2 linked regions of the Duganella dendranthematis genome follow. The protein of the gene in region 2 interacts with the protein of the main gene of each other region in a pairwise test. Links are inferred from orthologs where the notes say so. Each region holds a gene or a part of one and is shown on either strand. Other genes may lie near its edges.

Region 1 (7,297 bases), 4.1 Mb from region 2 along the record:
CAGCGCGACGATCTGGCGCAGGCCTTCGATCATCGTGGCGATGGCCTTGTCCGACAGCGCCAGGCGGTCCAGCATCGCCGGTTCCAGGCCGTTGGCGGCGGCGGCGTCCATATCCAGCTGATTGGCGGCGCGCAGCGCGTCGGCATCACGTTCAATTGCATCGGCGATCAACGTCAGCGCGCGGTTGCGCGCGGCGCTGTCGGCACGGGCCATGGCGCGCGACGCCTTGCGCGCCCGCTGGCCCAGTTGTTCCATGTACTGCTTGATGTCCATCGTCATCTCGTCGGTGTTAGCCGCGCGCGACCTTCAACGCCAGTTGCAGCATCGCGTCCCACGCGTCGCCGGCATACGCTTTCGCGCGCAGGCCCTTGATCATCTTGTCCACTTGCGCCGCATCCTTCATTGCCGCTTCCAGCGTCGGCAGCGACAGCCGGCGCAGCGCCGGGTCCATCATGCGTTCCTTCGGTCCCCAGATGCGATGCTCTTTCAGCAGCGCCCCCAAAGGCCGGCCTTGCGCCATGCCCGCCTTCAGCTTGAGCAGCGTGCGGATTTCCTCCGACACCGCCCACAGCACCAGCGGCAGCGCTTCGCCCTCACCTTTCAGGCCGTCCAGCATGCGGATCAACCGCGCCGGATCGCCCGCCAGCATCGCTTCACTGAGCTTGAACACATCGTAGCGCGCCACATTCAGCACCGCTTCATGCACCTGCTCGTAGGTCAGCTTGCCCGGCTCGTGCAGCAAGGCCAGTTTTTGAATCTCCTGATGGGCCGCAAGCAGATTGCCTTCCACGCGATCGGCGATGAAATCGATGCTCTGCCGGTCCGCGCTTTGCCCTTGTTGGGCAAGGCGCTGGCCTATCCAATTGGGCAACTGCGCCCGTTCCACCTGCGGGATGTCGATATACACCGCCGCCTGTTGCAGACTGGCGACCCAGGCCGCCTTCTGCGTCTGCCAGTCCAGCTTTGGCAGCGTGATCAAAGTCAGGTTGTCCGGACTCAGATCCTTGACATAATTTTGCAGCGCCGCGCCGCCATCCTTGCCCGGCTTGCCGGTCGGGATGCGCAGCTCGATCAGTTTCTTGTCACCGAACAGCGACAAGGCCTGATTGGCCGCCAGCAGCTCGCCCCACTTGAAGCTGCGCTCCACGGTCAGCACGTCGCGCTCGGAATAGCCCTGCGCGCGCGCGGTCTTGCGGATCTTGTCCGCAGCCTCCAGCGCCAGCAGATGCTCATCGCTGGTGATGACGTACAGCTGCGACAGCGATTTGCTCAAATGGCCGTCCAGCGCCTCCAACCGTAATTGCATGCGGCGCCTTTATTGAATCGGCACGGCCGGCGGCAACGTCGACGGCTGACCCGATGGCTGCACGCCACCCGGCAGCGGCGTCGGCGCCAGCGGCGGTAGCGACATGCCGGACGTCTTGACGGCGGCGATGCGGCGCATCATCTGCTGTACCAGATCGGTCTGCATGTCCTTGTACAGCAAGGCCTCTTCCTGCTCCTTGGCCAGCAGCTGGGTTTCGTTAAAGTCGATCGGCCGGGTCAGCGTGATGTTGGTTGGCCCCAGCAGCTCCTTGCCTTGCTTGTCGAGGACGCGGAACAGAATGCTGTAGGTCAGCAGGTACTGTCGCACGCGGCCATTGTTGTTCAGCGACAGAATGGTCTTGGTCTTGGTCTTTTCCGGATTGCTCAAGACATCGACCACACCATCGGCGTCCTTGGCGCTGGCGACCACCGTGGTGCCGCCGTTGGCGCGAATATTGCGCTTCAGATCAATCGCCAATGGCGACGTCTCTGGCAGCCCCACATAGATCGTCGGGAACGGCAGCGTGTAGTGGCCGCTGTCGCCGCGCAGGTGGAAACCGCAGGCCGTCACCGTCAACGACGCGGCCAGCACGGCGGCATACAGCGCGCCGCGGCGGAAAAACTTCAGAGTAGTCGCCATGGTTCTCTTTACACTACGATGTTAACCAGCTTGCCCGGCACCACGATGATCTTCTTCGGCGTGCCTTCGATGAACTTCTGTACCGCTTCGTTGGCCAGTGCGGCCGCTTCAATGGATGCCTTGTCGGCGCCCTTGGCCACCACCACGCTGCCACGCAGCTTGCCGTTCACCTGGATCATCATCTCGATTTCCGATTGTTCCAGCGCGGCTGGATCAACCTGCGGCCAGGCCGCGTCGAGGATATCACCAGCGTAGCCCAGCTCTTTCCACAGCACGTGGGTGATGTGCGGCGCCACTGGGTTCAGCAGGCGCAGGAAGATCGCGTAGCCTTCCGACAGCACGGCCGCTTCCACGTCCTTGGCCGATTCGAGCGTGTTCAGCATCTTCATGCAGGCCGAAACCACGGTGTTGTACTGGATGCGCTTGACGTCGTAGTCGGCCTGCTGCAGCACCTTGTGCACTTCGCGGCGCAGCGCTTTGCTGGCATCGGAAGTAGCGACAGCGGCCAGCGGCGCACCGGCGGCGGCGATGGCTTCACGCTGCGCGTAGCCGAAGGCCCACACGCGACGCAGGAAGCGGTTGGCGCCTTCCACGCCGCTGCCCGACCATTCCAGCGTTTGCTCTGGCGGCGAGGCGAACATGGTGAACAGGCGCGCGGTGTCGGCGCCGTATTGTTCGATCTGCGCTTGCGGATCAATGCCGTTGTTCTTCGACTTCGACATCTTCTCGGTGCCGCCGATCTGCACCGGTTGGCCGTCGTCCTTCAGGGTTGCGCCTTGCGGACGGCCCTTGTCGTCCAGCGTCAGGTCGACGTCGGCCGGGTTGAACCAGATCTTCTTGCCCGAATCTTCTTCGCGGTAGTAGGTCTCGTTCAGCACCATGCCCTGGGTCAGCAGGTTGGTGAACGGCTCGTCGAATTTCACCAGGCCGAAGTCGCGCATCACCTTGGTCCAGAAGCGCGCATACAGCAGGTGCAGCACCGCGTGCTCGATGCCGCCGATGTACTGGTCCATCGGCATCCAGTAATCGTTGCGGGCGTCGACCATGGCGTCGTTCGAGCCTGGCGAGGTATAGCGCATGTAGTACCACGACGAATCGACGAAGGTATCCATGGTGTCGGTTTCGCGGCGCGCAGGCTTGCCGCACTGCGGGCAGTCGCACTTGAGGAAGGCTTCGTACTTGTTCAGCGGGTTGCCGCTGCCATCTGGTACGCAGTCTTCCGGCAGCACCACCGGCAGGTCTTTTTCCGGCACCGGCACCGAGCCGCAATCGGCGCAGTTGATCATCGGGATCGGCGTGCCCCAGTAACGCTGGCGCGAGATGCCCCAGTCGCGCAGACGGAAGGTGATCTTCTTCTCGCCCAGGCCGAGGGCGGCCATGTCGGCGGCCACCGCATCGACGGCTTCCGGGTAGCGCAGGCCGTCGTACTTGCCGGAGTTGGTGACGATCGAAATCTCTTTGTCGCCGTACCATTCCTGCCAGGCTTCGGTGGAGAATTCCTGGCCTTCAGCCTTGATCACTTGCTTGATCGGCAGATTGTATTTTTTGGCGAAAGCGAAATCGCGCTCGTCGTGTGCCGGCACACCCATCACGGCGCCATCGCCGTAGGTCATCAGCACGTAGTTGCCGACCCAGACTTCGACTTTGTCGCCGGTGATCGGATGGGTGACGAACAGGCCGGTCGGCATGCCCTTCTTCTCCATCGTCGCCATGTCGGCTTCAATCACCGAGCCCAGTTTGCACTCGGCGTTGAAGGCGGCCAGTTCCGGATTGGTCTGCGCGGCCAGCACGGCCAGCGGATGCTCGGCAGCGACGGCGCAGAAGGTCACGCCCATCACCGTGTCCGGACGGGTGGTGAAGACGTACATCTTGCCGTCGCCGATCAGGGCGCCGTCGGCGTCCTTGATCTCGTGCGGGAAAGCGAAGCGCACGCCGGTCGATTTGCCGATCCAGTTCGATTGCATGATGCGCACGCGCTCAGGCCAGCCTGGCAGCTTGTCGTCGACATAGCCCAGCAGTTCATCGGCGTAATCGGTGATGCGCGCGTAGTACATCGGAATTTCGCGCTTCTCGATCACCGCGCCCGAGCGCCAGCCCTTGCCGTCGATAACCTGTTCGTTGGCCAGCACGGTCTGGTCGATCGGGTCCCAGTTCACAGTACCGGTCTTTTTGTAGATGATGCCTTTTTCCAGCATCTTCAGGAACATCCACTGGTTCCACTTGTAGTATTCCGGCTTGCACGCGGTCATTTCGCGCGACCAGTCGATAGCCAGACCCATCAGCTCCATCTGCGAGCGCATGTGGGCGATGTTGGAGTAGGTCCATTGCGCCGGCGGCACGTTGTTGGCCATCGCCGCGTTCTCGGCCGGCATGCCGAAGGCGTCCCAGCCCATCGGCATCAGCACGTTGTAGCCGTTCATGCGCAGATAGCGGTACATCACGTCATTGATCGTATAGTTGCGCACGTGGCCCATGTGCAGCTTGCCCGATGGGTAAGGCAGCATCGAGCAGGCGTAGTATTTACCTTTCGGGAAGCGCGGGTCGTGTTCGACGGCCTTGTAGGCATCGATCGCCTTCCAGTGGGATTGGGCGGCTTTTTCTACGTCAGCGGGACTATATTTATCTTGCATGATGGTGTACGGCCAATTAGTGAATATGAACCGGACATTATACCTTGAGGCCGAGTGTTTCACGCACCGGCGGAGGGTGAAGGCCGGCTGATTCGATAAAATATGCCCGCGCGTGCTTTACCCCTCAAGCGGCGAGCCGCCGTCGGGGTCCGACCCCGTACGGGGTCGGACCCCTTTGTGGCCCTGCGGGGTTGAAAAAAGGATACTGATCTACCATGTTTTATCGCGAATATCCGCCTCATCCGCTGCTGGCGGCACATGTGGCATGCGTGTGGGCGGCGCGGGCGCCGGCTGCAGCGCATACGCACCGGGTGTTGCCGGACAATTGTGTCGATATTCTCTGGCAGGACGGCGGCCAGCAGGGATTTGCGGTGGGGATGATGTCGTCGTCCATCCTCGTCGCCAGCGCGCGGCCGGTGTTGACGTTGGCGGTGCGTTTCAAGCCGGGCATGGCGGGGGTGTTCCTGGCCGCGCCGCTGCAGGCGCTGACCGATCAGCGCGCCGATATCGATTTGCTGTGGGGTCGCAGCGATGCCGATCGGCTGGCCGATGCGCTGTGGACCGACGCGGCGCCGGAGCGCGCGCGGCTGGCCCTGATCGAGCAGGAATTGTTACAGCGCTTGCGGACGGCCAACGGAGATTCAGCGGATGCGATGCGGCCGGCCGGCGCGCTGGCGCTGGTGCAGCGGGCGGTAGCGGCGCTCGATGGTAGCGGCGGCGCCTTGCGCGTCGAACAGCTGGCGGCCGAGCTGGGCGTGTCGCGCCAGCATCTGGCGGTGCAGTTTCGCCAGCATGTCGGCCTGTCGCCCAAGCTGTTTGCGCGGATCTGCCGCTTCCGCCTGGCCACCGCCGCCCTCAAGACCGCGCCGGCCGGCTCGCCCGACTGGGCGCAACTGGCGCTGGAGTGCGGCTACTTCGACCAGTCCCACCTGATCCACGATTTCCAGGCGCTGGCCGCCACCACGCCCGAACGATTCCATTTTTCCAATCGCCCCGCCGCCTGATGTGCCAAGATGATGTTTTTATCAACCGGAGACACTCATGATCAACGGATTACGCACCGTCGCTTACCCGGTGGCGGACCTGACCGCCGCCAAGGACTGGTACACCAAAGTGTTCGGCGCCGCGCCCTATTTCGACCAGCCGTTCTACGTCGGCTTCAACATCGGCGGTTTTGAGCTGGGCCTGATCCCGGACGGCACGCCCGGCACCGCCGGCAGCACCGTCTATTGGGGCGTGGATGATATCGAAGCGGAAGTCAGCCGCATCACCGCGCTCGGCGCCACCATCCATGGCGCCATCCAGGACGTCGGCGAGAGCATCAGGACGGTGGAATTGGCCGACCCGTTCGGCAACATCCTGGGGCTGATCTACAACCCCACTTCGATTTGAAAGCGGTGCGCTAGCGATTGTGGGAAAATACTGCCTCTGCAAATAAAGAGGTCGCCCCCATGTCCGCCACCCGCCGCAACGCCAATCTCATCAAAACGCCTGAGCAAATGGTCCAGGCCCGCGTCGCCGCCCAACTGGCGGCCGACGTGCTGACCATGATCGCTCCCCACGTCAAGCCGGGCGTGACCACGGCCTACCTCGACCAGCTGTGCAACGACTACATCGTCAACGTGCAGCATGCGATTCCGGCCAACGTCGGCTACGGCGGCTTCCCGGCCACCGTGTGCAGCTCGGTCAACCACGTGGTGTGCCACGGCATTCCGTCGGCCACGCAGGTGCTGAAAGAAGGCGACATCATCAACATCGACGTCGCCGTCATCAAGGATGGCTGGCATGGCGATACCAGTCGCATGTATTACGTTGGCGAGCCGTCCAAGCCAACCCGCAAGCTGGTGGAAACCACCTACGCGGCGATGTGGGCCGGCATCCGCGCCGTCAAGCCGAAAGCCACGCTGGGCGATGTCGGCTTTGCGATCCAGACCGTGGCCGAAAAGGCCGGCTACAGCGTGGTGCTGGATTACTGCGGCCACGGCATCGGCCAGGTCTACCACGAAGATCCGCAGGTGACGCACTACGGCCGTCCCGGCCAGGGCATGGTGCTCAAGCCGGGCATGCTGTTCACCATCGAGCCGATGATCAATGCCGGCAAGGCGGCGACGAAGGAATTGAGCGACGGCTGGACCGTCGAGACGCGCGACAAATCGCTGTCGGCGCAATGGGAACACATGGTGCACGTGACCGAAACCGGCTTTGAGGTGCTGACGCTGGCGCCCGGCGAAACCGGCGCCAAGTCGCAGATCCCGAACGCCGTGCCGGCCGGCGCCGAGCCTGCTAGCGCAGCGTAAGCTTCAGGGCCGGCTTCTCGCCGTAATCTTCATAGCGCTCGTTGAGGCCGGCCACGCAGTACGTCAATTCTTCCAGAATATCGGGCACGGCGGCCTGCATGGCCGGCGCGTCCTTGATGACGATTTCCAGCACTTCATTCGGCTTCAGACGGAACTTGCTCATGCCGTCTTCATCGCGCAGATAGCTCAGGCAATCGACCCACGCATCCATGGTGTTGCCATAGGTGTCGGGAAAGCCCATCGCGGCCTTGCAGGCGGCGTGGAAGCTGGGGAAATCGGTGATGGCTGCGCCATTCAGTTCTGCGGTTGCCATTATTTTTGCTCTTTCTTGGGATCGGTGACGAAGCCCAATTTCGTTAATCCATTGCTCTGCGCGGCGGCCATTACCTGCGCCACGATTTCGTAGCGGGTGTCCTTGTCGGCGC
Region 2 (7,139 bases):
AACATGGCGACCGTGATTTCACCCGACTGCACCATCTGCACCACGGCTGCGGCCTGGTTGACGATCGAGATCGACACCAGTGTCAGCGGCAGGATAACGATCACCACGATCAGCAGCAGCGTCAGAACGGCGGCCAGGCCGGCCCGGTTGCGGGTGCGCTGCAACAACCAGCGATAAATCGGCGCGAACAGGATGGCCAGCACCACACCCCAGAAAATGGCGCCGCCGTACGGCGCGAGTATCCAGACAAAGCCGATGGTGACTAACGCCAGCAGGGCGAGGAATACTTTTTGTTGGAATGAGAACTGGGGCATTGGCGGCGCGCTCAATCGTCGTCGTTCGGATCAAGATCGGGGAACATCACCTCGGTGAAGCCGAACTTGGAAAAGTCCTTGATGCGCATCGGGTACAGCTTGCCCAGCAGGTGATCCACTTCGTGCTGCACCACGCGCGCGTGGAAGCCGTCGACGTCGCGCTTGATCGGCTGCTGGTGTTCATCCACGCCCTCGTAACGCAGCTTGACGTAGCGCGGCACGCTGCCGCGCAGGCCAGGCACCGACAGGCAGCCTTCAAAGCCCTCTTCCATCTCGTCCGACAGCGGAGTGAGGATGGGATTGATTAATACCGTTTCCGGCACCTGCGGCGCATCCGGATAGCGCGCGTTCTGTTTGAAGCCGAAGATCACCAGTTGCAGATTGACGCCGATCTGCGGCGCCGCCAGCCCGGCGCCATTGGCGGCATGCATGGTGTCGAACATATCGGCGATCAGCGCCTTCATCGCCGGTGTGTCGAACTCGGTCACCGGTTCAGCCACGCGCAGCAGGCGCGGATCGCCCATCTTCAGGATTTCTCTTACCGTCATCGCGTTTCTCCCTTGATATCGCACTGTATCTGGCGCAGGAACTCGCAGTATTCGTCGCCCGTTTCCAGGTGCTTGAGGCCCATCGCGGTAGTGGCCTTCAGGTAGCCCAGCTTGGAGCCGCAATCATAGCGCGTACCGTCGTATCGGTAGGCCAGCACACGTTCGTCCTTCATCAGCGCGGCGATGCCGTCGGTGAGCTGGATCTCGCCGCCGGCGCCCTTGCCGATGTTTTCCAGGTAGCTGAAGATGCGGCCCGTCAGCACATAGCGTCCCACCACCGCCAGCGTGGACGGCGCCACTTCCGGCATCGGCTTCTCGACGATGCCATGCACCTGTTCCAGCTTTGGCTGATAGGCGCTGGCGCTGACGATGCCGTATTGGCGCGTTGCCGCGCGCGGCACGTCCTGCACCGCCAGGATGCTGGACTGCTCACGCTCATACACCTCGGTCATCTGCGCCAGCACCGGCTTGACGCCGTCCTCGGTATCCATGAAGTCATCGGCCAGCAGCACGGCAAACGGTTCGTCGCCTACCACCGGCCGCGCGCACAGCACCGCGTGGCCGAGGCCGAGCGGCGCCGACTGGCGGATGTAGATGCAGTTGATATGTTTAGGGATAACGTTCTGTACCAGATCCAGCAGCACGCGCTTATTGGCCGCTTCCAGCTCGGCCTCCAGCTCATAGGCGGTGTCGAAATGGTCTTCGATGGCGCGCTTGTTACGGCCAGTGATGAACACCATCTCGGTAATGCCGGCCGCCACCGCTTCCTCCACCGCGTATTGAATCAGCGGCTTGTCGACGATGGGCAACATCTCTTTCGGCTGTGCCTTGGTGGCAGGGAGAAAACGGCTACCGAGACCGGCAACCGGGAAAACTGCTTTTCTTATTTTGGTCATGTTATTTTTGTGCGAGGAGTTCGAGCAGGCCGGCTTCATCCAAAATGGTGACTTCCAGCTCTTGTGCTTTGGCCAGTTTGCTGCCGGCGTCTGCGCCGGCAACCAGATAGTGTGTTTTTTTCGAGACCGAACCGGAGATCTTGCCGCCCTCCGCTTCAATCAGCGCAGCAGCCTGGTCGCGGCCCATATTCGGCAAGGTGCCGGTTAATACAAAGGTTTTGCCGGTCAGGTGACCTTCGGCGGCCACTGTTTCCGGCAGCTGCGCCAGCAGGTCGTTGCGCAGCAGATGCAGCGCCTTGACTTGCGCGCGGTTAGCCGGCTCCGACATCCACGCCTCAAGCGCATCCGATACAGTGGCCGGCAGGCCGAAGACGTTGAACACCTGCAGGTAAGCCAGCGCTTCCAGCGTCACGCCTTCTTCCACCAGCTGCTTGCTGCGCGGTTCCGTCAATTTGGGAATCGCCAGCGCCGCCATCAGCTTGACCGTGTCCAGCTTTTCGCGCAGCTTGGCGCTTGGCGGATGCTCGTCTTTCGGCGCCACACCGGCGGCCAGCAGTGCATCGATGGCTTCCTGGTTCTTCTCTTCGGCGAAGAAGTCGGCGATCGATTCAGCCACGGTGCCGCCAATATCGGGCAGCACGCGCAGCAGCGCGGCCGGCACGCGGCGGATGAGGTCAAAGCGGCCCAGCCACTCGGCCAGCGTCTTGGCGGTGGACTCGCCGACGTGGCGGATGCCCAGCGCGAACAGCAGGCGCTCCAGCGGCGGATTCTTGCTGGCGGCGATGGCCTCCAGCAGATTGTCCGCCCACTTGGTGGCGATCTTGCCCTTGGCGACCGTCTCCGGCGTCGTGCCATCGCGTTCATCGGCGAGGCGCTTCATTTCCAGCAGGTCTTCCAGCTTCAGCGAATACAGGTCGGCCACGCGCTGCACCTTGCCCCATTCGACCAGACTGTCGATGTAGCGGTCGCCCAGGCCTTCGATGTCCATCATGCGACGGCCGGCGAAGTGGCGTATGGCTTCCTTGCGCTGCGCGGAACAGAACAGGCCACCGGAGCAGCGCGCAATCGCCTCGCCCTCTTCGCGCACAACGTGCGAGCCGCACACCGGGCAGGTTTTCGGCAGCACGTATTGCGCCGGCTCCGGCGTTGGACGACGCTCCAGCACCACCGCCAGCACCTCAGGAATCACGTCGCCGGCGCGCCGCACGATGACGGTGTCGCCAACGCGCACGTCCTTGCGGCGCACCTCATCTTCATTGTGCAGCGTAGCGTTCGTAACGTTGACGCCACCGACGAACACGGACGCCAGCCGCGCCACCGGCGTAATCGCGCCGGTGCGGCCGACCTGCACTTCAATCGCCTGCACGACGGTCAGCGCTTCTTCGGCCGGGAATTTGTGCGCCAGCGCGAAACGCGGCGCACGCGAAACGAAGCCCAGCGCGCGCTGGTCGGCCAGCAGGTTGGCCTTGTAGACCACGCCGTCGATCTCGTACGGCATGCCTGGACGGGCGTCGCCGATCTGCTTGTAGTACGCCATCAGGCCATCGTAGCCGCGCACCAGCGAGGCTTCCTTGGCCACCGGCAGGCCAAGCTGGCGATACCAGTCCAGCAGCGCGGAATGCGACAGCGGCATCTCGGCGCCTTCCAGCGCGCCGACGCCATAGGCAAAGAAACTCAGTTTGCGCGAGGCGGTGATGCGTGAATCCAGCTGTCGCAGGCTGCCCGCCGCGGCGTTGCGCGGGTTGGCGAATTCCTTCTGTCCCGCTTCGCGCTGGCGGGCATTCAACGCTTGGAAATCGCGCTTGAACATCAGCACTTCGCCGCGCACATCAAGGATGGCGGGCGGGTTGTCGGTCTTCAGGCGCAAAGGGATGCTACGGATGGTGCGGATATTGGCGGTGACATCCTCGCCGGTGTAGCCGTCGCCGCGCGTGGCCGCCTGCGCCAGAACGCCATCGATATAGCGCAGGTTGATGGCCAGGCCATCGTACTTTACTTCGGCTGCGTATTCCACCAGTGCGGCCGTATCCAGGCCTTCGCGCACGCGGCGGTCGAAGTTCTCGATATCCTCGTCGCTGAAGCCGTTATTCAGCGACAGCATCGGCACCGTGTGCGTGACTTGGTCGAACTGCGGCAGCGGGGCCGCGCCTACGCGCTTGGTCGGCGAGTCCGGCAGCGCCAGCTCGGGGTATTCTTCCTCCAGCTTTTGCAGCGTGATAAACAGCTTGTCATACTCCGCGTCCGGAATAGTCGGCGCGTCTTCCACATGATAGGCGTGCAAATGCCGGTTCAGCTCCGCGCTGAGTTGCTCGATGCGCGTTTTGAAATCTACTTCCGTCATTACCTAACCTTCTTAGCTGAACAAACGCATCGCGCGGGTGGAACCGGCCGGAATATCCGCATCGTTCATCTCGGCGTAGAAATCCTGCACCTGGCCGGCGATCTCGGTCAGCGCCGCATCCGACAGCGGCTGGTTGTAGTCGTCGACGATGGTGCCGTCAAGGCGTACCATCAGGCCCTTGGCGCAGGCGACCATCGCGCCGAAACCGTCACGCGCCGGCGCCACGCACGGCACGTCCAGCAGCAACGTCAGGCGCGCAGTGGTTTCCTCGGCCGGCGTCACATTGGTCGACAGCGAGAACAGGAAGCCGCCCTCGCCGTCCGGCATCACGAAGCGGCCGTCCGGACGCAGGTCGAAGCCTTGCTTCTCCAGCGCGCCGATCAGCGTGTTGATGGCCCATGGCGCGCCGTTCGATTGCAGGTTGACGCCCAACTGAGCATCGTGACCGGCGACGAAGCGGTGCAGGTTGCGCGCTTCAGCCATTACTTCGATCATGTCGGGGATCTGCGGCTCGGCGCCGATTTCGTCGGCCATGGCGCGCAGGCGCGTCACCAGTTCCGAGTATTCCAGTTCGTTCAGCGCGGTGCTGCGGCTGGCCAGTTGCACGCCGCCTTGCAGTTCGGTGTAGACGCCGCCGTGGGCGACTGGTTCCCAATCGCCGCTGACGGCCTTGCCGATGTAGTGCACCGGCTTGCTGCCGACCATGCGCAGGGTTTGCAGCACCGGCAGCAGCTTGTCACCGCGCGCCGGAGCTTCCAGCGCCAGCGGCAGCAGGCAGTCGATCAGCGGATCGACCAGGGCGGTGGCCTGTTCCGCCGCCGCTGCCGATGCCGCGTTGGCGCGCGCCGCCAGTTCCTCTTCGCTGACGGTCAGCAGCGCGCCATCGTCACTGGTGAAGTCCGCTGCCAAAGCACCGAGTGCGGCAGCTGCCGCCGATGCTTCGCCGCCGGCGACGCCGGGCGCGGAACTGTCAAGCGAGAAGCTTGGCTCCTGGCGCGCATGCGGCGCAGCAGGATTGATCGCTGTCGGCGCCAGTTGCGGTTCTTCGCCGCCGGTGCGCATCAGCACATCGTCATGGTCGGTCGAGAAAGCGCGTTCCACGCTTTTCTTGGCCTTGTATTCCTGGATTTTGTTGTACGTGAAGACGCCGGCGATAAACACGCCTGCGGCTGCGAGTAAGCTGATTTGAAGGTCTGTCATGCTGCTTGTGCCTCGGAAGCGAAGTTTGCGGCGGATTCCATATCCACCGCCACGATGCGCGATACACCCTGCTCTTGCATCGTCACACCGATCAGTTGATTGGCCATCTCCATCGCAATCTTGTTGTGCGAGATGAAGAGGAATTGAGTATGTTCAGACATGCGCTTGACCATGCGGCAGAATCGTTCGGTATTGGCGTCGTCCAGCGGCGCGTCCACCTCGTCGAGCAGGCAGAAAGGCGCGGGATTCAGGCGGAACATGGAGAACACCAGCGCGGTGGCGGTCAGCGCTTTCTCGCCACCGGACAGCAGGTGGATGGTGGCATTCTTCTTGCCCGGCGGCTGGGCCATGACCTGCACGCCGGAGTCGAGGATTTCGTCGCCCGTCATAATCAGTTTGGCCTGGCCGCCGCCGAACAGGATTGGGAACAGTTCGGAGAAGTGGCCGTTGACGCGGTCGAAGGTATCCTGCAGCAGATCGCGGGTTTCCTTGTCGATCCGGTTGATGGCGTCTTCCAGCGTGTTGATCGCCTCCGTCAGATCCGCGTTCTGCGAATCGAGGAAGTTCTTGCGCTCGGACGCCGTCGCCAGCTCGTCCAAGGCCGCCAGGTTGACGGCGCCGAGAAGCGAGATAGCGTTGGTCAGGCGCGTCACCTCGCCTTGCAAGTAGGACGCCTTCATCTCCGGATGCAGCTTCTCGGACAGCGCCGCCTCGTCGGCCTGCACCTCGGCCAATTGCGCCGCAAACTGCTCCTGGTTCAGGCGCGCGGCCTGTTCCTTCAGTTGCATTTCCATGATCTTGTCGCGCTGCGGTTGCAGCGCGCGCTCGGTCGACATGCGCCCCTCCTCGAACAGGCGCAGTTGCTGCGCGATCTGATCGAGTTCGTGGCGCGCGTCGGATAGCGCTTTCTCCTGCGCCGTGCGGCGGTCCAGTAGCTCTTGCAGGCCATCGCTGGTTTCGCCGGATTCCAGCTCTTCCAGCTCCATGCGGCCCGATTCCAGGCTCTCCGTCACCTGCGCCACCTGCGCGTTGGCAGTGGCGATATTGCGGCGGAATTCCTCGATCTTGCTGCGCTGGGTCTTCTCGGCGAACTGGACTTCCTGCGCCGAGCGTTCCAGGTCGCGCAGCGCTTCGCGCGCATCGGCCAGGCGCTGCTCCTTTTGCATAAAGTCGGTCTGGCCGTCTTCATGCGTGCCTTGCAGGTTGCCGAGTTCCATATCCAGCTGCTCGAACTTTTCTTCCGACTCCAGCTTGACCTGGGTGTGTTCTTCCTCCTGCGCGGTGATTTCGGCCAGGTCGGCTTCGATCTGCGTGCTACGCTGGTTGAAGCGCGCTTCCACCTCGGACAGCTTCATCACCTCCAGCTGCATGGTATGTACCGACGATTGCAGGCTTTGCAGCTTGGCGCGGTATTCGGCCAGGCGGCGCGTCAGGTCCGACACGGCGGCGTCCGCGCGCACCGAACGCGAACGCGCTTCGTCGGCCAGCATCTGCTGCGCGCGCAGCTGCTTGGTGATGTTGTCGATTTCCTGCTGGCGTCCCAGCATGCCATCCTGCTCGGAATCGGCGGCGTAGAAACGCACGCTGCCCTGCGTGATGACGTGGCCCTGACGGGTGATGATGCTGCCGCCGGCCGGCAGCTTGCCCCGATCGGCAAACGCTTCGGCCGCGTCTTCGGCGATGTAGACGTTGTGCAGCCAGTCCTGCAGCAAACCACGCAAGCCAGGATCGTTCAATTTCAGCAGATTGAGGAAAGGCTTGAGGCCAGGCGCTTCCAGCGGCGCTGGCGGCACGGCGGTGGACGGCGCAAACAGCGCCAGCTTGGCCGGCGGCGCATCGC

What was found. Proteins that work in one complex are often made in the same cells at the same time.
Region 1: the proteins of ligA (region 2) and leuS interact in binary tests that used the Escherichia coli proteins (3 or more experiments, as listed by UniProt). The link is inferred for Duganella dendranthematis from one-to-one orthologs.

What each region holds. Positions count from the first base shown.
Region 1 is NZ_CP051684.1:1,874,501-1,881,797, forward strand. The notes cover bases 1,754-4,935. They hold leuS (leucine--tRNA ligase), read right to left. Parts: upstream 4,576-4,935; coding sequence 1,954-4,575; downstream 1,754-1,953. Other genes in these bases: HH213_RS08710 (LPS-assembly lipoprotein LptE), read right to left, coding at 1,754-1,945; HH213_RS08720 (helix-turn-helix transcriptional regulator), read left to right, coding at 4,791-4,935. Also shown: HH213_RS08700 (glutamate-5-semialdehyde dehydrogenase), read right to left, coding at 1-273; holA (DNA polymerase III subunit delta), read right to left, coding at 290-1,306; more of HH213_RS08710, read right to left, coding at 1,316-1,753; more of HH213_RS08720, read left to right, coding at 4,936-5,579; HH213_RS08725 (VOC family protein), read left to right, coding at 5,617-5,967; map (type I methionyl aminopeptidase), read left to right, coding at 6,027-6,872; HH213_RS08735 (barstar family protein), read right to left, coding at 6,859-7,185; HH213_RS08740 (ExbD/TolR family protein), read right to left, coding at 7,185-7,297.
Region 2 is NZ_CP051684.1:6,010,035-6,017,173, forward strand. Bases 1,430-4,453 are described here. They hold ligA (NAD-dependent DNA ligase LigA), read right to left. Parts: upstream 4,100-4,453; coding sequence 1,760-4,099; downstream 1,430-1,759. Other genes in these bases: galU (UTP--glucose-1-phosphate uridylyltransferase GalU), read right to left, coding at 1,430-1,758; HH213_RS27515 (cell division protein ZipA C-terminal FtsZ-binding domain-containing protein), read right to left, coding at 4,112-4,453. Also shown: HH213_RS27495 (AI-2E family transporter), read right to left, coding at 1-314; def (peptide deformylase), read right to left, coding at 326-862; more of galU, read right to left, coding at 859-1,429; more of HH213_RS27515, read right to left, coding at 4,454-5,299; chromosome segregation protein SMC, read right to left, coding at 5,296-7,139. UniProt on the Escherichia coli protein: DNA ligase that catalyzes the formation of phosphodiester linkages between 5'-phosphoryl and 3'-hydroxyl groups in double-stranded DNA using NAD as a coenzyme and as the energy source for the reaction.